Regions from separate parts of the Priestia sp. 53B2 genome, predicted to be linked through region 2. Evidence: a T-box and tRNA genes for the amino acid it is inferred to sense, from the RefSeq annotation. Region 2 holds a T-box; the other holds one or more tRNA genes.
The links. A T-box is a leader RNA that pairs with one kind of tRNA and senses whether it is charged. The one in region 2 lies ahead of ACN6NE_RS07975 (valine--tRNA ligase), so its partner is inferred to be a tRNA-Val.

Region 1: it has a tRNA-Val gene. The T-box ahead of ACN6NE_RS07975 (valine--tRNA ligase) is inferred to sense a tRNA for this amino acid. The anticodon was not compared.

Annotation. Positions count from the first base shown of each region.
Region 1 is NZ_JBLZXA010000020.1:114,125-124,585, forward strand. It holds gene ACN6NE_RS14780 (YitT family protein) at 1-447, opposite strand, end outside; gene ACN6NE_RS14785 (Lrp/AsnC family transcriptional regulator) at 621-1,070, shown strand; gene ACN6NE_RS14790 (arylamine N-acetyltransferase family protein) at 1,099-1,854, opposite strand; gene ACN6NE_RS14795 (DsbA family oxidoreductase) at 1,875-2,486, opposite strand; tRNA gene ACN6NE_RS14800 (tRNA-Val) at 2,617-2,688, shown strand; gene ACN6NE_RS14805 (hypothetical protein) at 2,845-3,198, shown strand; gene ACN6NE_RS14810 (DEAD/DEAH box helicase) at 3,393-4,838, shown strand; gene ACN6NE_RS14815 (copper homeostasis protein CutC) at 4,903-5,532, shown strand; gene ACN6NE_RS14820 (hypothetical protein) at 5,660-5,794, shown strand; gene ACN6NE_RS14825 (amino acid permease) at 5,867-7,258, opposite strand; gene ACN6NE_RS14830 (YflT domain-containing protein) at 7,705-8,043, shown strand; gene ACN6NE_RS14835 (MBL fold metallo-hydrolase) at 8,327-9,049, shown strand; gene ACN6NE_RS14840 (TetR/AcrR family transcriptional regulator) at 9,054-9,632, shown strand; gene ACN6NE_RS14845 (BglG family transcription antiterminator) at 9,893-10,461, shown strand, end outside.
Region 2 is NZ_JBLZXA010000008.1:884,822-895,282, reverse strand. It holds gene ACN6NE_RS08015 (cytochrome C assembly family protein) at 1-426, shown strand, start outside; gene hemC (hydroxymethylbilane synthase) at 440-1,372, shown strand; gene ACN6NE_RS08005 (uroporphyrinogen-III synthase) at 1,372-2,145, shown strand; gene hemB (porphobilinogen synthase) at 2,163-3,143, shown strand; gene hemL (glutamate-1-semialdehyde 2,1-aminomutase) at 3,160-4,449, shown strand; gene spoVID (stage VI sporulation protein D) at 4,597-5,799, shown strand; gene ysxE (spore coat protein YsxE) at 5,877-6,926, shown strand; gene ACN6NE_RS07980 (hypothetical protein) at 6,938-7,135, opposite strand; T-box leader at 7,366-7,610, shown strand; gene ACN6NE_RS07975 (valine--tRNA ligase) at 7,693-10,335, shown strand; gene ACN6NE_RS07970 (bifunctional folylpolyglutamate synthase/dihydrofolate synthase) at 10,432-10,461, shown strand, end outside.

The sequences.
Region 1 (10,461 bases), on a different contig from region 2:
GAAATCAAATGAAAAATTCACTTTTCCAGGATCCCAGCCGAATTTTCGCTGCGCGAATAACGCTAGAATATTAGCACCGCCGAGAGAAGCTCCGTTCATAAATAAAATGGATAAGCCAAGGCCGGCAATTAGTCCGCCCGTAACAGCACCCATCAGGCTGGGAAGTGTAAAAGAAGGAAGCAAGTGATCGAGTGAAGTGAGAAGCGATAGCAAAGATACTGATCCTATAGTTGTGGCGGTAAATTTCCATCCCATTTGAAAAAAGGAAAAGAGATAAAAAGGAATATTAATGAGAAAAAAGATCACCGCAAACGATAAGGGAAGGGCATATGACAAGCTTAGAGACAGACCAGCTGTTCCCCCCGTCACTACGTGAGAGTGCCGCAAGATAAGAACACCAATACTTGCAATCGTACATCCAAGAATAATCCATAAAACTTTTTTCATAAATAAACCCCCTTTGTTTGTTTTTTCGGAATTTTCATTTTCAATCATCTACTTTAATGATAGGATATTAAATAAAGAAAACACATGTATAAATGAAGGAAATAATACTTGTTCTATTATCAACTTGAATAAAGATTTTATTTATTATATTCATTTTGAAAGGAAAGGTTTGTATGGATCAAATCGATGCACAACTATTGTCTATTTTGCAAAGGGACGGGCGTATGACGATTAGTGATTTATCAAAAAAGCTGGCTCTTAGCCGTCCAAGCGTATCAGAAAGACTGCAGCGTCTTCAGGAACGAGGAGTGATCCAGCGTTTCAGCGCTACGGTGTCTCCGAAAGCTTTAGGAAGAGATACACAGCTGTTTATTCAAGTAAGCGAATTAAAAAGAAAACCGGAGGAATTTGAAGACTTTATTGAGCAAAATGAAGACGTGCTTGAATGTCATCGCGTAACGGGGCCGGTTTCTTACTTTATCAAAGCAGCCGTGTCTGGAATGGATGGACTTAGAATGCTAGTGGATGAACTGATTCCTTATGGAAATGTGAATACCTCAATTATTTTAAAGTCGCCTGTAGAAAACAGGATGATTACTCCTGTAAAAAAACCGGCCCCATAAGAGGCCGGTTTTTTTGTGTAAGGACATATTAATAAAATCCTTTAATAATATAAAAATGATTTTGTAAAATATCAGGTATTTCTTCTTCTGAAACGTTCCTTTTCGTCTTTTTTTCTCCATCTGTTACAGTTAGCGTTTCACCAGAGAGGGTAATGCGCCCTGTAGGGGTTGCGATCGTAACAAGACGTTTGTGTACAAACGGAGAATCGGCTGACGTTTGATTGAACTCACACATGGGAGTAAAGTCAGTCAGTTTCTTAGGAAGCGTAGACACACGGTACAGCGTTTTCCATACATCATCTTCCCATCGTTGCAAATCATACATATGCTCAGCAACGTTTGTCATACGATAAGAGCCGCTTACATCTCTTACTACTTCGCCATTTAGAGGCATTGGTTTGCGCACAGAATCTCCAAATCCAACGTCTACGATGTAAGACTGATTTTCAACTGTCACAAGGTTTGTAGCGTGACTTCCTTCAATGGTCCACGTGCCATCGGGTTTTTTGACGGTAGCTGAAACGTAAGAGACTTCATATCCGCTTTCTTTTAACAGCCAGCCAAATAGACCATTTAATTCGTAGCAAAATCCTCCACGCAAATTTACAATTACTTTTTGAAAAATTCGTTCTAAATCAATTATAATAGGGGTTTGAGACATAACATCTAAGTTCTCAAAAGGAACATGAAGCATGTGTTTGTTCTGTAAAGCAGCTAAGCTTTCATACGTTGGGCTATCCGGTTTCTTAGCTAAAAACCGACTAAAATAATAATTAATATTCATCAAATGCACCTCTTAGTAAATCATTTCTCTCTGTCTTTAGCAGAATGTTCATGGAACAGCGCTTTTTCGATTGTCTCTGTGGAAGCGAATCCTTGAAGTACACGGCTGCCAATTTTTAAAGTTGGTACTTTCGTTACATGAGCATCTTCATACGCATGAACTAAGCTATCTTTATGAACTTGTTCGAACGTCCGGTCTTTTAAGATACGTGTAAATATTTCTTTATCTAAATGCAAGGAATCAGCGATTTCTGCTAAGACTTCAATCTGGCTAATATCTTTTTCCTCTTCCCAATAAGCTTTAAAAACAGCATCTACATAGGCAATTTCTTGACCATATTTTTTAGCAAAATGAAAGCCTTCATGTGCTAAATGAGTGCGCGGGACTGGAGGCATGTCCGGCATATTTATTTCCACGTGCAGCTGTTGTGCTAAGGGAGCTATCGATTGATTCCAAGGTTTCTCTAAAAAATCTTCTATTTGCTCCATCTGTTCAGCTGGCTCAGGACAAAGTTCAAAAGGCTTCCATTCAATCTCAGCTTTTTGTTCTTTAATGACTTCTCTTAAAGACTTAGTGGCTAGAAAACATAGTGGACAGACAAAATCAAAATAAAATTCAATATGCGCTTTCATCCCGTCACGCTCCTTTATGGCATGTTTTTATTTTATCAAAAGTAAAGATGATTCTTCCAACTTCAGAACTGTGGAAAAATAGTTGACAAAATTGGATAACTCTTTCTATAATATAGTCAATACATATCACGAGCGATTAGTTCAGTGGGAGAATACATCCTTGACAGGGATGGGGTCGGGGGTTCGAATCCCTCATCGCTCATACCAAAGCCGTTTTCTTATTAATAAGAAAACGGCTTTTCTCTTCCTTTCGTCGGCGTACAAGATGAAAGGAAGAAATTTATGTTGAAAATCGTAATCATTACGTTTAAACTAAATGAAACGATGATTTGTTGTAAAGATGAAGGGTGGAGTGACCGTGAATGAAAAGATGATGGAGGTTTTTGCAAGAGATATAATTGCTTCTCTTCCCATTAACAAACGCATGCTATATCAATTCATTGAGGGAGTAGAAGATCATTTAGCACAGCAGGCTGAGACGAAAGAACAATTTTTAAAGCTTCTTAAAGAAAAGTCACCCCATCACCAAGCAGCTAATCGTTTTGGGATGACTATTTACGAAACGGTTGCTTTAATGCACGAAATTGAAGATGAAATCAGTGAAAAGTTAGAAAGGAAATTAGATAGATACAAGTGGATAGATTACACGTGTTATGCTACATATCCAAAACAAACCATTCATAGTGCCCGCTATTATCTTATTATTTCTTAGATAGTTTACTGACTTTTTATATTGCAGGTATATGAACTGAAAGTAAGTTTGACTTTCAAAATGAGTGTATATCCAAAAGCCGCTGATGTGATTTTAAATCTTGAGCGCGTATAGAAGAATTAAAGTATAATGAAACATAGTGCATCAGGACATGATAAAGATAATCACTAATTTAAAATAAATGAGGGTACAAAATGAATCAAAGAAGTTTTAGTCAATATGATCTTAGTGACAAGGTAGCTAAGGCGCTTTCTAGCCTGCAATACAATCATCCCACGGAAGTACAAAGCAAGGTGCTTCCCATCGCGCTAGAAGAAAGAGATGTTGTCGTGAAGTCTCAAACAGGAAGTGGAAAAACGGCTTCCTTTGGCATTCCACTGTGTGAATTAGTTAACTGGGAAGAAAATAAGCCACAGGCCTTAGTGTTAACACCTACACGAGAGCTGGCCGCGCAGGTAAAAGAAGATATTACAAATATCGGCCGTTTTAAGCGAATTAAAGCAGCAGCTGTCTACGGAAAATCACCATTTGCCAAGCAAAAAGTAGAATTAAAGCAAAAAACACATATTGTTGTAGGTACGCCTGGACGAGTGCTTGATCATATAGAAAAAGAAACGCTTGCATTAGAGAAAATTCGTTATTTGGTTATTGATGAAGCAGATGAAATGCTAAATATGGGTTTTATTGACCAAGTAGAAGCAATTATTCAACATCTTCCTAGTGAGCGTGTAACGATGCTTTTCTCCGCTACGCTTCCTGAAGATATTGAAGAGCTTTCTCGCAAGTATATGAAAAAGCCGGTTGATGTTGAAATCAAAGCAAATGGATTAACGACAAGTACGATTGACCATTCTGTTATATCAGTAGAAAACGAACGTAAATTTGAACTGCTGAAAGACGTAACCACAGTAGAAAACCCAGACAGCTGCATCATTTTTTGCCGCACACAAGAGCAGGTAAATACGCTGTTAGATGATTTAGATGATCTTGGGTATCCTTGTGATAAAATTCACGGGGCAATGGTGCAAGAAGACCGTTTTGAGGTTATGAATGATTTCAAAAAAGGTAAATTCCGCTATTTAGTGGCGACAGATGTAGCTGCGAGAGGAATTGATATTGATAATATCACACACGTTATTAACTACGACCTTCCGTTAGAAAAAGAAAGCTACGTTCACCGTACAGGAAGAACGGGACGTGCCGGTAAAAAAGGAAAGGCTATCACATTTGTAACGCCTTATGAAGAGAGAATGCTATCGGAAATTGAAGAATATATCGGCTTTTCAATTCCAACATCTACTCCTCCTTCTAAAGAAGAAGTACAGCAGGCAGCATCCGCTTTTACTGAAAAAATTAATGAGCGTCCAGAAGTTAAAAAAGATAAAAGCGAGTCATTAAATAAAGACATTATGAAGCTGTATTTTAACGGAGGAAAGAAAAAGAAAATTCGAGCGGTCGATTTTGTAGGAACAATTGCGAAATTAGACGGAGTAACCGCGGACGATATTGGAATTATTACGATTCAAGAAAACGTTTCTTATGTGGAGATTCTGAATGGAAAAGGTACCAAAGTGTTACAAGCAATGAAGAACAAAACAATTAAAGGAAAGAAATTAAAAGTTCATAAAGCGATTAAATAGCAGAAGGAAGTCCATCTTTTTAAAGATGGGCTTTATTTATACAGCCAATAAAGGAGTTGAGAGTATGAAGTACATAAAAGAAGCGTGTGCAGAAGGGTATGAGCAGGCAAAAAAAGCAGAGAAGCTAGGAGCAGACCGCATTGAATTGTGTGACAATCTCAGTCAAGGAGGCACTACGCCAAGTTACGGCACCATTCAATATGCAAGCGAACATCTTGATACAGATATCAACGTGATTATTCGCCCAAGAAGCGGTGATTTTATATATTCCGAAGCAGAATTTCAAATTATGAAAAAAGACGTTAAAGCATGTAAAGACCTTGGAGTAAACGGAGTAGTATTTGGCATTTTAACAGAAGAAGCTGAAATCGATTATGGACGCACTAAAGAGTTAATAGCAGAAGCTCATCCTTTAAGCGTTACGTTTCATATGGCATTTGATGAGATTAAAGATAAATACAAAGCCATCGATATACTTAGTGAATTGGGAGCAGACCGTATTTTGACCAAAGGAGGGAAAGGATCTGCTTTGCAAAATCTTCATATGATCCGAGAATTGATCACATATGCTAATGAACGTATTATTATTTTGCCCGGCGGAGGAATTCATGAAGGCAACGCAGAGCGGGTTATGAAAGAAACAAAAGCAGCTGAATTACACGGAACAAAAATTGTAGGAGATTTATCTCCTTAAATAAAAAGAGGCTGGGACAAAAGCATTTTAGTCCAAGTGAAAAACGAACCATTAATCAATATGTTTGATTCGTGGTTCGTTTTTTTGATGGTGAATATAGTTTCATCTGTTTCGTTCCTTCTAGCAGGTGATTGGAGGGCAAGGCGAAGACTCCTGCGGGAACAGCGGAACAGATGAGACCCCGCAGGAGCACAAGCGACGAGGAGGCTCAGCGGCCGCCCGCGGAAAGCGAAGCCTTGCACGGAAATCAACTGCGGTGTAATAAGCAGTCAAGCTCATCTATCTCATTTGTTCATCTTTAGGTTGGATTCATTTAGTTATGTCTCAACCTCTTTTATTTTGATGTATTTCCTTTTGCTGCTAAGTCGCTCGTCATTTTGGTACGCTGAAAGAAAAAAGAACCTACGACGAGTACAGCAATTAAAAGAGTTAAGAAAAACTGAGAACGTAATGAATCAATAAATGCCATGGCAATAAAAATACTAGTGATGGCAAGGATTGTAGCGTAAGTTAAGTAAGGAAATAACCACATTTTAATTTTTAATGCTTCGGGATTTTCTTTTTCATATTTTTTTCTCATTTTAATCTGTGAAAATGCAATAACAAGATATACAAGAAGCGCTACGCCGCCTGATGCATTCACTAAAAACAAAAAGATTTTGTCCGGTGAAATGTAGTTAAAGATAACGCTAATGTACGAGATAACTGTACATGCTAATATCGCGCTAACCGGCACGCCTTTTTTATTTAATTTTGAAAAACTTTTTGGCGCATCGCCGTTTTGAGACATGGAAAACAGCATGCGAGAACTTGTATACAGACCAGAATTCAGACAGGAAAGAACGGCTGTTAAAATAATAAAGTTCATAATTTGAGCTGCGGCCGGTACATTCACTAATTCAAGAATAGATACAAATGGGCTTTTCATTAGGCTTGACGAATTCCACGGAAGAACCGTTACTAAAATAAAAATAGAGCCTAAATAGAAAAACAAAATGCGATAAATAACGGTATTGGTCGCGATGGTAATGGCTTTTTCAGGCTGAGACGATTCACCTGCTGCGGTTGCGACAATTTCTGTTCCCATAAAGGAGAACATGACAAGGGCAATTCCTAAAAATACAGAGCTAATTCCATTCGGTAAAAAGCCGCCTTTGTGCAAAAGGTTGGAAGTGCCGGGAGAATCAATTCCTGGAATGAATCCACAAATAATAGCTATACCTAAAAGTAAAAAAAGAACGATACTGACGACTTTAATGAGGGAAAACCAATATTCAAATTCTCCGAAAGATTTAACAGAGTACAGATTGGTCATCGTTAATAAAAAAGTAAGAGCCAGGCTTACTCCCCAAGACGGCAAAGACGGGAACCAGTATTGAATAATATTTGCACCTGCAATGGCTTCAACAGCAATAACGATAACCCAGAAAAACCAATAGAGCCAGCCAATCGTGTAGCCGGCCCAAGGGCCTAATGTCTCTTTTGCATAAGTGGAAAAAGAACCGCTGGAAGGATTTGCAGTAGACATTTCGCCAAGCATTCGCATGACTAAAATAACGAGCAAACCAGCAAATGCGTACGAAAAAATAGATCCGGGTCCAGCGGTGTTAATAAGTGATCCGCTTCCGATAAACAATCCTGCCCCGATAATTCCTCCAAGAGAAATCATGGTGATGTGCCGGATCTTTAACTCTTTTTTTAACTGTGGCTGTGGATGGATGTTCATTTGTGACCTCCTATATAACCTGAATTTTTAGTTAATATGAAGAATTATAGTATGTTATAAGGGGCAAGGACAGGATATTGTTAGAAGTTCTTTCATGTAAAAAACCGGATATGAATGGTTGCATTCATACCCGGCTTACTCTGACACAGACATTCATTATGCGTATAAAGTACCTGATTAGCGTCTTTTTTCTTTATTATGATAAGCAATGCAGATGAATTTCTTATGAATGTTAGCTGAAAATAAGCTGAATAATCGTTTTAGATGCGTTAATCAAAAGAGGTATATATCCAATTAAAAGATAATATAGAATGATTTTCAAACTCTCTGCAAAGCTCTAAATGCGGGTTTTCCTTTCTGAAAGCGGGTATATATAGTAGTAAGAAGTTTATTCTTTTGTTAAGTATAAAAGAAAGATGTGCGATAGAAACAGGAGGTTATAAATAATGAAACATGTTGAAGTAGTAGAAAAAGGAGCAAACATTAAAGAAGCAGTTAATCAATTTGCAGACAAAGGTTTTGAGAAAGATGAAGTATACGTGTTTACGTATGACAAGGAAAATTCTAAAAATTTAACAGAAGTAACGGACACAAATATTATTCGACTGTCTGAAGAAGGTCCTTTACATTCAGCAGCGAGTTTATTTTTAACAAGAGAAGATGAGCTTCGAACAAAAATGGCTTCACTAGGCTTATCAAAAGACGAAACAAAAAAATATGAAGAAGAGTTAAAGAAAGGCAGTGTGATCGTAGTAGCTGCTACAGGAGAAAGAAAAGACGTTTAAATTTAATAGAGGCTATGGAAAAAGTAGTTTAGTTAAAGGAAGATCCGAACGCGTTTGATTCTTGATGGAGAATCAAACGCGTTCGGATCTTTTTGTGGGGACGGTGTAACAAGTGATCTATACGAGCTTCTTTATCCCATTTGTTCGTCTTTAGATTCAATTGATTTCGTTATGTCTCACACTTTTTTTGTTTTTTCCAATATATGATTGATAAAACTAATGGTATTAGTTAAAATAAAAACTAATACCATTAGTTTTTATTTTGATAATAGGGGATGAGGAAATGAGAATAGTTCGTGAGAAAATGTTGTATCAACTGACGTTTTTGCCTCGCTTTTTTCCAGTGAATTGTTATTTAGTCGAAGAAAAAGACAGTCTTACGTTAATTGATGCAGCTCTTCCTTACAGCGCGTCAGGTATACTGAAAGCTGCAGATCAAATTGGAAAACCGATTACTCGAATTGTTTTTACACATACTCATGAAGATCACATCGGAGCGATTGATAATTTGAAGAAAAGTTTGCCGAATGCTTCTGTTTATATGTCGCAAAGAGATTATCGATTATTTTCAGGAGATTTCACACTCGATTCTGAAGAACCTCAAAACCCAATCCGTGGGGGAATACCAAAACTAGGAAAGATTTCAACTGAAATTGATCATTTCATCGAAGAAGAGTCTTATATAGGCTCACTTGCTCCTATTTTTACACCTGGACATACACCTGGGTCTATGTCTTTTTTAGACCAGAGAACGAACGCATTAATTGCCGGAGATTCTTTCCAAGTGCGAGGGGGAATTGCGGTATCAGGTCAGTTAAAACCGCTGTTTCCGTTTCCTGCCTTTGGAACGTGGAGCAAAGAGCTAGCGCTTAAAAGTGCAGAAAAGCTACATGAACTAAACCCGTCACTTCTTGCTGTTGGACACGGAAGAATTCTTTCTCAGCCGCTAAAATTGATGGGAAAAGCAATACAACAAGCAAAAGTAAAAATAGAAAAAAGGAGATGAAGGGATGTCGCCACGACAAGGACTAGATTTCAAAAAGGTTATTCAAACAGGTGAAAATTTGGCCAATCGTGAAGGGTTTTATACTGTTACAATTGCTTCATTAGCCAAAGAATTAAATGTTCGTCCACCGTCTTTATATAACCATATAAAAGGGTTAGAAGAGCTGCGCAAAGAACTGGCTTTAAGTGGACTGCAGCAGCTATATCATCTTTTAAAAAGTGCTGTTGAACATGCTTCTGGAGAAGACGCTGTTTATCAGCTAAGTAAAGCGTACGTTTCATTTGTAAGAAAGTCTCCGGGAATATACGAAGCAACGGCAACGGTAGCACCAAGGATAAAAGATGAAGAAGTACAAAAAGCATCTGATAACATTGTGTTTTTAGTGCTAGATGTGTTAAAACTGTATCAGCTTCCGGAAAATGAAGCCCTTCATGCTGTTAGAAGTCTTCGCAGCATTTTACATGGGTTTTCTTCTTTGGAGCATAAAGGGGGATTTGGAATGTCGTTAAGCACTGATGAGACTCTAGACTTTTTAATCCGTACGTTTGCATTGGGGCTACACCGATATAAACAGACCACATAAATTTCATTAATGCCACTAAGCCTAATGCTTTAGTTGAAATTGAAAAAAAAGAGAAAGAATGATAGATTACAAATAAAGACATTTATTCCTATTGTTTTAGGGTTGTTACTGATGAAGCAGGCAAAACCTAAGCTGCAAGGACAGAAAAAGGTAGTTTCTGTTTGTTGCTGTTTAGGTATTTTTTGTTTTTGTTTAAAATAACCAGCCCTTTTCATTTGTTTTATAAGGGAGAAATCTTCTGAGAATGGAGAGAAGCAAACATGCTTAATTCAAGAATGATCGTCATATTAAGAGAACTAATGTCCGTACAGTCTACATTATCAACCGTTACGAGTGAATATTTAGCAACAGTAAATCAAGTATCTTCTCGAACTATTCGAACGGATATAAAACAGCTAGATGACATTTTGTCTCAGTACGGAGCTAAAATTAAATCAGCTCGTGGGACAGGATATGAACTTAGCGTTTTAGATGAAAAACAGTTCCATCACCTATTAAAAGAACTTTCGGCTAATCAATTATTTGATGCAACTTCTATTCCAACCGTTCCTGATGACCGCGTGCATTATTTAATCAAAAGATTGCTGCTAGCAGACGAATATTTGAAGCTCGAAGATTTAGCAGACGAGTTGTATATTAGCAAGTCAACGGTTCAAAACGATTTAAGGGATGTTAAAAAACAGCTGTGTAAGTATGATATTCTTTTAGAAAAACGTCCTAACTATGGCTTGAAAGCTAAAGGGGACGAAATGAAAATGAGATTCTGTATGTCTGAGTACATATTCAACCGAAAAGATAAAGAAATAGATATGGTATACAATAAAATATC
Region 2 (10,461 bases):
ACCATGGCTATTTTATCTTACGGCGCTTTTTCAGTCTCTTTTGTTTTTTCCGCTCTGTATCTTGTTCAGTATAATTTATTGAAAAAGAAGAAATGGGGCAAGCGCTTGCTAAGAATTGAAGATTTAACAAAGCTAGATTACATGTCCTATGTATTAATTTTAATTGGTGTACCGCTGTTATTGCTTTCGTTAATCTTAGGAATCATATGGGCTTATATTAAATACGTAGATTTTCATTGGTACGATACAAAAGTGTTAGGTTCATTTTTAATGTTTGTTGCATACAGCGCTTACTTGTATGCTAGACTGCGTAGAGGTATTCAAGGAAAGGCAATCGCGATGTGGAATATTGGATTGTTCTTAGTCTTACTTATTAATTTCTTTTTATTTGGCAGTTTATCGAATTTTCACTTTTGGGGTTCGTAATTAGGAGGACAACATGCGAAAAATTATTGTCGGCTCTCGTCGAAGCAAACTTGCGTTAACACAGACCAATTGGGTCATTGAACAGTTAAAAAAACAGGGTCTTCCTTTTGAGTTTGAAATTAAAGAAATGGTTACAAAAGGCGATCAAATTTTAAATGTAACGCTGTCCAAAGTAGGCGGTAAAGGTCTTTTTGTAAAAGAAATTGAACAAGCCATGTTAGATAAAGAAATTGATATGGCCGTTCATAGTATGAAAGATATGCCGGCTGTTTTGCCAGAAGGATTAACGATTGGTTGTATTCCTTTACGAGAAGATCATCGTGATGCGCTTATTTCAAAAAATGGTGAGCGATTTGAGGAGCTACCAAGCGGTGCTGTGATTGGGACAAGCAGCTTGCGTCGAGGGGCACAGCTTCTATCTATGCGTTCAGATATCGAAATTAAATGGATTCGAGGAAATATTGACACACGCCTAGAGAAATTAAAAAATGAAGATTACGATGCGATTATCTTGGCTGCTGCAGGGTTATCTCGTATGGGCTGGTCGAAAGATACGGTCACTCAGTACCTAGAGCCGGAAATAAGCGTTCCCGCTGTAGGACAAGGAGCTTTAGCTATCGAATGCCGAGAAAATGACCATGAATTATTATCGCTTCTTCAAGCTTTAAATCATGATGAAACGGCTCGTGCTGTTAGAGCTGAACGCGTATTTTTAAAAGAGATGGAAGGCGGATGCCAAGTGCCGATTGCGGGTTATGGGCGTATATTGGACGGCGGAAACATTGAGCTAACGTCGCTAGTCGCGTCTCCTGATGGCAAAACGATTTACAAAGAGCACATTACGGGAAAAGACCCCATTGCTATCGGTTCAGAAGCTGCTGAGCGCTTAACATCTCAAGGAGCTAAGCTTTTAATTGACCGTGTAAAAGAGGAGCTGGACAAATAATGAGTCATGAGGCTCCTCTTTTTTTGAAAAAAGTTTTGATTACAAGAGAAGCGAAGCAGGCTCATTCAGTTGCAGCACAGATTAAAAAGCTTGGAGGCATACCTTTAAGCTTACCAGTCCTCACGTTCGCACGTTCTAACAATGAAAAAGAAGTAGAAGATGTCCTGCTGTCGATTGACTGTTTTGATTGGATTGTTTTTACAAGTCAAAACGGCATTTCTTTTTTCTTTGAATGGCTAAAAGAGTTAAATATCAGTTGGGATGCTTTAAAAAGATTAAAAGTAGCTGCGGTTGGAGAAAAAACCGCAAATTTGCTAGAAAAACACGATGTTAATGTGCAACTTGTTCCAAAAGAATACGTGGCGGAATCACTTCTCGAGTCGTTAAAAGCAAATGTGTCACATCACGAGCGAGTTCTCCTTGTACGAGGACAATTAGCCCGCGCTGTTTTAAAAGATGGGTTAAAAGAGCGTGAGGTAACGGATTTAGTTGTATATCAGACCATTCGAAATCAAGACTCTGAACGCTTGGTTAAGCAACAGTTAGAAACAGGAATTGATGCCATTACTTTTACAAGTTCTTCTACAGTGAGATTTTTTGTCGAGTCAGTTAAAGATATTCCGAATTGGCTTGAGCTTATAAATAGAACCAAAGTTGTTTGCATCGGTCCTATTACGAGTCAGACAGCGAGCGAATATGGAATTAAGCATCTTGTTCCTAACACATACACAATAAATGGTATGATAGATATGTTGGTTAGTTGTTTTGAATAATAAAGGAGGATTTTAACATGAAAGATTTACAATTTACACGTCATCGTCGTCTTCGTAATTCTGTAAATATGCGTGCGCTTGTACGTGAAACACATTTACATCCTGAAGACTTTATATATCCTATTTTTATTGTAGAAGGTGAACAAAAAAGAAATGCTGTAAAATCAATGCCAGGTGTGGATCAAATTTCTTTAGACTACTTGAATGATGAAATCCAAGAGTTAGTCGATTTAGGAATCAAGTCAGCTATGGTATTTGGTGTTCCCGCTGAAAAAGATGCGGTCGGCTCACAGGCATACCATGACCACGGAATTGTCCAAAAAGGTATTCGTCAAATTAAAGAAAATTTTCCAGACTTTGTTGTTATCGCAGATACATGCTTGTGTCAATACACAGATCATGGCCACTGTGGTGTAATTGAAGACGGAAAAATCTTAAACGATCCTAGCCTTGACTTATTAGCGCGTACAGCGGTTAGTCAAGCTAAAGCAGGAGCGGATATTATTGCGCCTTCAAACATGATGGACGGTTTCGTGGCAGCTATTCGCCACGGTCTAGACGAAGCTGGATTTGAAGATGTGCCTGTGATGTCTTATGCTGTTAAATATGCATCTGCTTTTTACGGACCATTCCGCGACGCAGCGCATTCTTCTCCTCAATTTGGAGACCGTAAAACATATCAAATGGACCCAGCCAATCGCTTAGAAGCACTTCGAGAAGCGGAATCTGATGTCGAAGAAGGAGCAGATTTCTTAATTGTAAAACCAGCTCTATCATATTTAGATATTATGCGCGATGTAAAAAATACGTTTAATTTACCGGTAGTGGCTTATAATGTGAGCGGTGAATATTCAATGATTAAAGCGGCAGCTCAAAACGGCTGGGTAAATGAAAAAGAGATTGTTCTTGAAAAATTAATTAGCATGAAGCGTGCAGGAGCGGATTTAATTGTAACGTATCATGCTAAAGACGCAGCACGCTGGTTATCTGACAAGTAATTAAGGAGGCTTATACATGAGAAGTTATGAAAAGTCAAAAGCAGCTTTTTTAGAAGCGCAGCAATTAATGCCGGGTGGAGTAAACAGTCCTGTTCGTGCATTTAAATCAGTAGATATGGATCCTATTTTTATGGAACGAGGAAAAGGCGCTACGATTTACGATATTGACGGCAACAAATATATTGACTACGTCTTATCATGGGGACCTTTAATTCACGGACATTCCAACGATCAAGTAGTTGAAGCAGTAAAAAAAGTAACAGAATCTGGTACAAGCTTTGGTGCACCAACATTAATTGAAAATGAGCTTGCTAAGGTTGTTATTGAGCGCGTTCCTTCAATCGAAATCGTCCGTATGGTGAGTTCAGGTACGGAAGCAACGATGAGCGCACTGCGTTTAGCACGTGGCTATACGGGCCGCAACAAAATTTTAAAATTTGAAGGCTGTTACCATGGACACGGTGATTCTCTTCTAATTAAAGCTGGCTCAGGCGTTGCAACGTTAGGCCTACCAGATAGCCCGGGAGTGCCTGAAGGAATCGCTAAAAACACGATTACAGTCCCGTACAATGATTTAGAAAGCGTACAATATGCTTTTAAAGAATTCGGAGATGACATTGCCGGAGTAATCGTTGAACCGGTAGCAGGAAATATGGGTGTGGTACCGCCTCAGCCAGGTTTCTTACAAGGGCTTCGTGATATCACATCAGAATATGGCTCACTGCTCATTTTTGATGAAGTAATGACAGGGTTCCGCGTAGCATTCAACTGTGCACAGGGCTACTACAACATTACGCCTGACTTAACTTGCTTAGGAAAAGTAATCGGTGGTGGTTTACCAGTAGGTGCTTACGGTGGTAAAGCTGAAATTATGGAGCGAGTTGCACCAAGCGGTCCGATTTATCAAGCAGGTACATTATCAGGTAATCCGCTTGCGATGACAGCTGGATACGAGACGTTAACGCAGCTGACACCTCAATCCTACGATGAGTTCATTCGTAAAGCAGATCGATTAGAAGAAGGATTGATGGCAGCAGCTGAAAAATATGATGTGCCGTTTACGGTAAACCGAGCTGGTTCAATGATCGGTTTCTTCTTTACCAACGAACAGGTAATAAATTACGAAACAGCGAAAACATCGAATTTAGATTATTTTGCAGCTTACTATCGTGAAATGGCTAATGAAGGCGTGTTTTTACCTCCTTCTCAATTCGAAGGAATGTTTTTATCAACTTCTCATACAGATGCAGACATTGAACATACAATTGCAGCAGCTGAAAAAGCTTTTTCGAAGTTACGTGGATAAACAGATAAATAAGATTGACTTTTATATCAAAGCTTACGGAGGATTCCGTAAGCTTTTTTAGTTTTAAAGACATATTTTAATTTATTTGTTCATACATCTTTAATGACCGCGCTATTACCTGGCGGGTGTTGGAAGGGGGAGAACAATTTGTCGCAGGATAATTTATCATGTCTGCGTTTTTCCGTAGAAGAATCAGTATGGTTTCAAAAAGGACAGGAAGTCTCACAACTTTTGTCTATCTCCTTAGAGCCTCAAGTATCTATTCAAGAATATGACCAATACGTGTCTATTCGAGGAGCATTACAATTAACAGGTGAATACGAAACGTACGAGGGAGAGCACTCGTTACGCGAATATACAAATGAGAATCAAGTGCAATCTATCTCTGTCCGTGAAGACGGAACGGCTGAATTATCACATCAATTTCCTGTTGATATTACCATTCCTAAAAATCGTATTCAAAGTATTGAAGACGTATATGTATCTATTGATTTATTTGATTATGAATTGCCAGGCACAAATCAGCTGCAGCTGATGGCTGACTTGTCCATCACAGGATTGTACGGAGAACAGCATGAAGAACGAGAAGAAGAGGAAGAGTTTTCGGAGGAGCAGCACATCGTCTCCTATGAAGAAGTGGACGATGCTGAAGAGGTATATACTGAAAACTTTGCTCAAGAACAAGAGGAACAAGAGGAACAAGAAAAACAAGAGGAACAAGAGAAACAAGAGGAACAAGAGAAACAAGAGGAACAAGAGTTTGACGTAAGCTATCGTGAAGCTCCCGCACTTTTAGAGGCAGAGGCTATTGAAGAAGATCATTCAGAAGAGCCCCCTAGTTATTTTTCATCTGTATTTAAAAAAGAATCTCGTGCTGAGCAGGTCGTGGAATATGAAGAGGAAGCATATGAACCATTTGAAGTTGAAGTGAAAAAAGAAGCGCAAATCGAGGAAGAAAGAGAAGACAACGTGATTGAGCTCTTTCAGCTTCGTCAAGAGCAAGAAAACTTCGAAGAATCGCAAGCTAGTGAATTGAATACGTATGCTGACGTTCAACAAGAGAATGAGCAAGAAGAAGCTGAGCAAGAAGAGGAAAAGATTATTGTTGAATTTCGGAAAGAAGAAAATGAAAGCGGCCGAAATGAAAACGCCCTTTATTTAACAAAGCTCTTTTCGCGGGAAGAAGAAGCTTTTTCAACGTGGAAGCTTTGTATTGTTCAAGACGGAGATTCGCTTGATACGATAGCAAACCGCTATAATACGAATGTACAAAGCATTTTACGAGTGAATAATTTAGAAGATGAATATGAGCTGGAAGAAGGAAGCATCTTAAATATCCCCGTTCGTTAAAGTCGGAAAGAAAACAGTTTTGACGCATATAATGTCTTAACTGTTTTCTTTATTTTTTACGAGGAAGGAGAATATAGATGCAGCGGACAGTAGCAGACTACAAAGTATTGTTAAAAGAATATGACTTAGATGTTGACTTTATCGAAGACTACGGAAAAGTAAAAAAAGTCTATACGAAAACCGGCGTGTTTGCGCTTAAAGAAATGGCGAATCATCAAGAGCGAAATCAAAACTTCATTCAAAAGCTGCAGAACGTGTATCAAAAAGGATGGATGGGATTTGTCCCTATTTATCAAACGAAGCGTTCTCAGCCCATTGTTTCAGATGAAAGCGGCTCGTATTACTTAATGCCGTGGCTCCCAAATAACCCGACCGAAGAGCGTGATATTCGATATCATAAATTATTTCAAGAGCTTGCTAAGCTTCACGGCGCTTCGGCGCAGGAAGTAGAAGTGAAAAAAGAAGATATAGAAAATCATTATACATCGATGAAAGAAACGTGGGAAAAACGTCAGGAAGAGATGAAGCAGTATGTAGTAGAATGCGAGAAGAAAGTTTATATGTCCCCGTTTGAATTGCATTACTGTACATTTTATTATGAAATGACAAGAGCGCTTGAATTTGGTTTTGGAAAGCTCGATCAGTGGAACGATGAAATGGAAGAAAAGGAAAAGATCCGGCTGGTTACGTCTCATGGAAAGCTATCGGCTAAACATTTTATCTATGACGAACGGGGAAATGGTTTTTTTATTAATTTTGAACATGCAAGAGATGCTTCACCGATTTATGATTTGGTCTCATTTTATTTCCGTACTCTTCGCACATACCCAGTAACTACCTATGACAGCTATGAGTGGTTTAGTACGTATGAAAAACATTTTGCTCTCAGAGAAGAGGAACGGCTGCTTTTACACAGTTATTTGGCGTTTCCAGAACCCCTGTATCAGTGTATTGTTCAATATAGGCAGCATAAAGAAAGTAAAACAGAGCTTGAACATATGCAGTCATTTATTCGAGCATACTGGCTGACGAAAAACATTGAACAGCTCAATATTAAAATATTTGAAGTAGATCAGCAAAAAAAAATGGCAGCGGAAGCAGCTGCACAAGCCCAAGCGAACGAATAGCGCTTGGGTTTTTAAATCCAGTCGGAATATAAAGCAACCGCTAGTATGGCAAGCAGTGCCAACAACAGTACATCAAAGGTTGTAGGGAAAAATAGTGTACGTATACCTTGAAAAATTGTTAAAGGAACAATAAACTGTCCACAAGCCGCTCCTGCTGTTTTGAGCCACCGCTGCAGCTGATACGAATTTACATTTATTCGTTTCTTCATTTGTACATGCCCCTTTCAATCCACGTGCCCAGGTTAAAGTCAGTATATGAAAAAATAAAGAAATGGTGCCATTTTTTTGAGTGGGCTCTTCATTTTATTTCCAAAATTAGCGAGTGAATGAAAAAATAAAGAGCAGAACAAAAAAATTATGAATATAATCATAAAAAAGTGGAGAAGATTATTGACGATTCAACATTTTTTCATATAGTATAATTAAGAGAAATTCATACATAAATACAGTGAATAGGAAGAGTACGGGATGTTCGTCTTTCAGAGAGAGAAATCAGTTGCTGTGAGATTTCTTAAGAATGTGCACTCGGAATGTCGCCTATGAGTAGCTTTTTTGAACAGCTGCATAGCTCAGTAGAAAAAGCCGGTTAATCAACCGTTATGAAATGAAGTGTATAGGCTTATCAAACGGGATACGTCTATAAAAAAAGGTGGTACCGCGAAATCAACTCCTTTCGTCCTTTTATTAGGAAAGGAGTTTTTTTATGTTTATAAAAGCTTTACACAGTTTCTGAAGACTGAAACTTTATATTATGGAGGTATACATTATGTCTGAAAAAGAAGTGACTCTTCCAACGAAGTATGATCCAAAAGCCGTTGAAGAAAATCGTTATCAGTATTGGTTAGACGGGAAGTTTTTTGAAGCAACAAATGACCCTGAAAAAGAGCCATATACAATTGTAATTCCACCCCCAAACGTAACGGGCAAGCTGCATTTAGGCCACGCTTGGGATACAACGTTACAAGACATTTTAACGCGTATGAAGCGCATGCAAGGCTATGACGTTTTATGGCTTCCTGGTATGGACCATGCAGGGATTGCAACGCAGGCAAAAGTAGAAGAAAAGCTTCGCAGCGAAGGGAAAAGCCGCTACGATCTAGGCCGCGAAAATTTTGTAGCCGAAACGTGGAAATGGAAAGAAGAATATGCAAACTTTATTCGCCAGCAGTGGTCGAAGCTAGGACTTGGCTTAGACTATTCACGCGAGCGCTTCACGCTTGATGAAGGCCTTTCTAAAGCAGTGCGCGAAGTATTCGTAACGCTTTACAAAAAAGGGTTAATCTATCGCGGAGAATATATTATTAACTGGGATCCAGCTACAAAAACAGCTCTTTCAGACATCGAGGTTATTTACAAAGATGTACAAGGTGCGTTTTATCATATGCGCTATCCGTTGGCAGATGGTTCTGGACATATTGAAATCGCAACAACTCGTCCTGAAACAATGCTAGGAGATACGGCTGTAGCTGTTCACCCTGAAGATGATCGTTATAAGCACTTAATCGGCAAAAAGGTTGTCCTTCCGATTGTAGGTCGTGAAATTCCCATCGTAGGCGATGATTATGTAGATATGGAATTCGGTTCTGGTGCGGTGAAAATTACGCCTGCTCATGACCCGAACGATTTTGAAATTGGGAACCGCCATAATTTAGAGCGTATTTTAGTGATGAATCAAGACGGTACGATGAATGACAAAGCAGGTAAATATGAAGGAATGGATCGTTTTGCTTGCCGTAAGCAAATTGTTAAAGACCTTCAAGAAGACGGTGTATTGTTCAACATTGAAGACCACATGCATTCAGTAGGTCACAGTGAACGAAGCGGTGCCGTTGTTGAACCTTATTTATCAACTCAATGGTTTGTAAAAATGCAGCCGTTAGCAGATAAAGCAGTAGATCTTCAAAAACAAGAAGAAAAAGTAAACTTTGTGCCTGATCGTTTTGAAAAGACATACTTACACTGGATGGAAAATATTCGCGACTGGTGTATTTCGCGTCAGCTTTGGTGGGGACATCGAATTCCAGCTTGGTATCATAAAGAAACTGGAGAAGTATACGTAGATCATGAGGCTCCAGCAGATATCGAAAACTGGGAACAAGATTCAGATGTATTAGACACATGGTTCAGTTCAGCGCTATGGCCATTCTCAACAATGGGCTGGCCCGATGTGGATGCAGCTGATTTCAAACGCTACTACCCAACAAACGTGCTTGTAACAGGCTACGATATTATTTTCTTCTGGGTATCTCGTATGATTTTCCAAGGTCTTGAATTTACGGGTAAACGTCCGTTTGACGATGTACTCATTCACGGTCTTGTACGAGATGCTGAAGGTCGTAAAATGAGTAAATCACTTGGTAACGGTGTAGATCCAATGGAAGTAATCGAGAAATACGGTGCAGATTCTCTTCGCTACTTCTTATCTACAGGAAGCTCACCAGGACAAGATTTACGCTTCAGCTTTGAAAAAGTCGAAGCGACATGGAACTTTGCAAATAAAATTTGGAATGCTTCTCGTTTTGCATTAATGAACATGGACGGCATCACATTTGAAGAGCTTGATTTATCAGGCGAAAAGTCAGTTGCTGATAAATGGATTTTAACGCGCTTAAATGAAACGATTGAGCACGTAACAAAATTAGCTGACAAATATGAATTCGGTGAAGTTGGACGTATTCTTTATAACTTTATTTGGGATGATTTCTGCGATTGGTACATTGAAATGGCTAAACTTCCTCTTTACGGAGAAGATGAAGCAGCTAAAAAGACAACTCGCTCAATTTTAGCTTATGTACTTGATAATACAATGCGACTTTTACATCCATTCATGCCGTTTATTACCGAAGAAATTTGGCAAAGCTTGCCGCATGAAGGCGAATCGATTACAGTAGCTAAATGGCCGGAAGTACGCCCTGAGCTTTCTGATAAAGAAGCTGCTAACGATATGCGTTTACTTGTAGATATTATCCGCGCTGTTCGTAACATTCGTGCTGAAGTAAACACGCCGATGAGCAAACAAGTAAAATTATTTATCAAAGCTAAAGATGAAAATATTCAAAGCCAGCTCGAAAAGAACCGTGCGTATGTAGAACGTTTCTGTAATCCAAGTGAGCTTGTGATTTCAACAGATGTTTCATTAGATGAAAAAGCGATGACTGCTGTTGTAACAGGCGCAGAATTAATTTTACCTCTTGAAGGTTTAATTAATATCGAAGAAGAAATCGCGCGTTTAGAAAAAGAATACGACAAGTTAAACAAAGAAGTAGAACGTGTACAAAAGAAATTAAATAACCAAGGCTTTATTGCCAAAGCGCCTGCTAAAGTAGTAGAAGAAGAGCGTGCAAAAGAGCAGGATTATGTTGAAAAACGCGAAGCTGTTCAGTCTCGTATTGCTGAATTACGCGGATAATCAATGGGTTAATGAACCAACAGAAAAAGCGTGGCTTGTATAGCAACGCTTTTTCTTTACATAATAATAGCGATGGAAAAGAAAGGTGAATAAAAGATGATAACGACATATGAAGAAGCGCTTGAT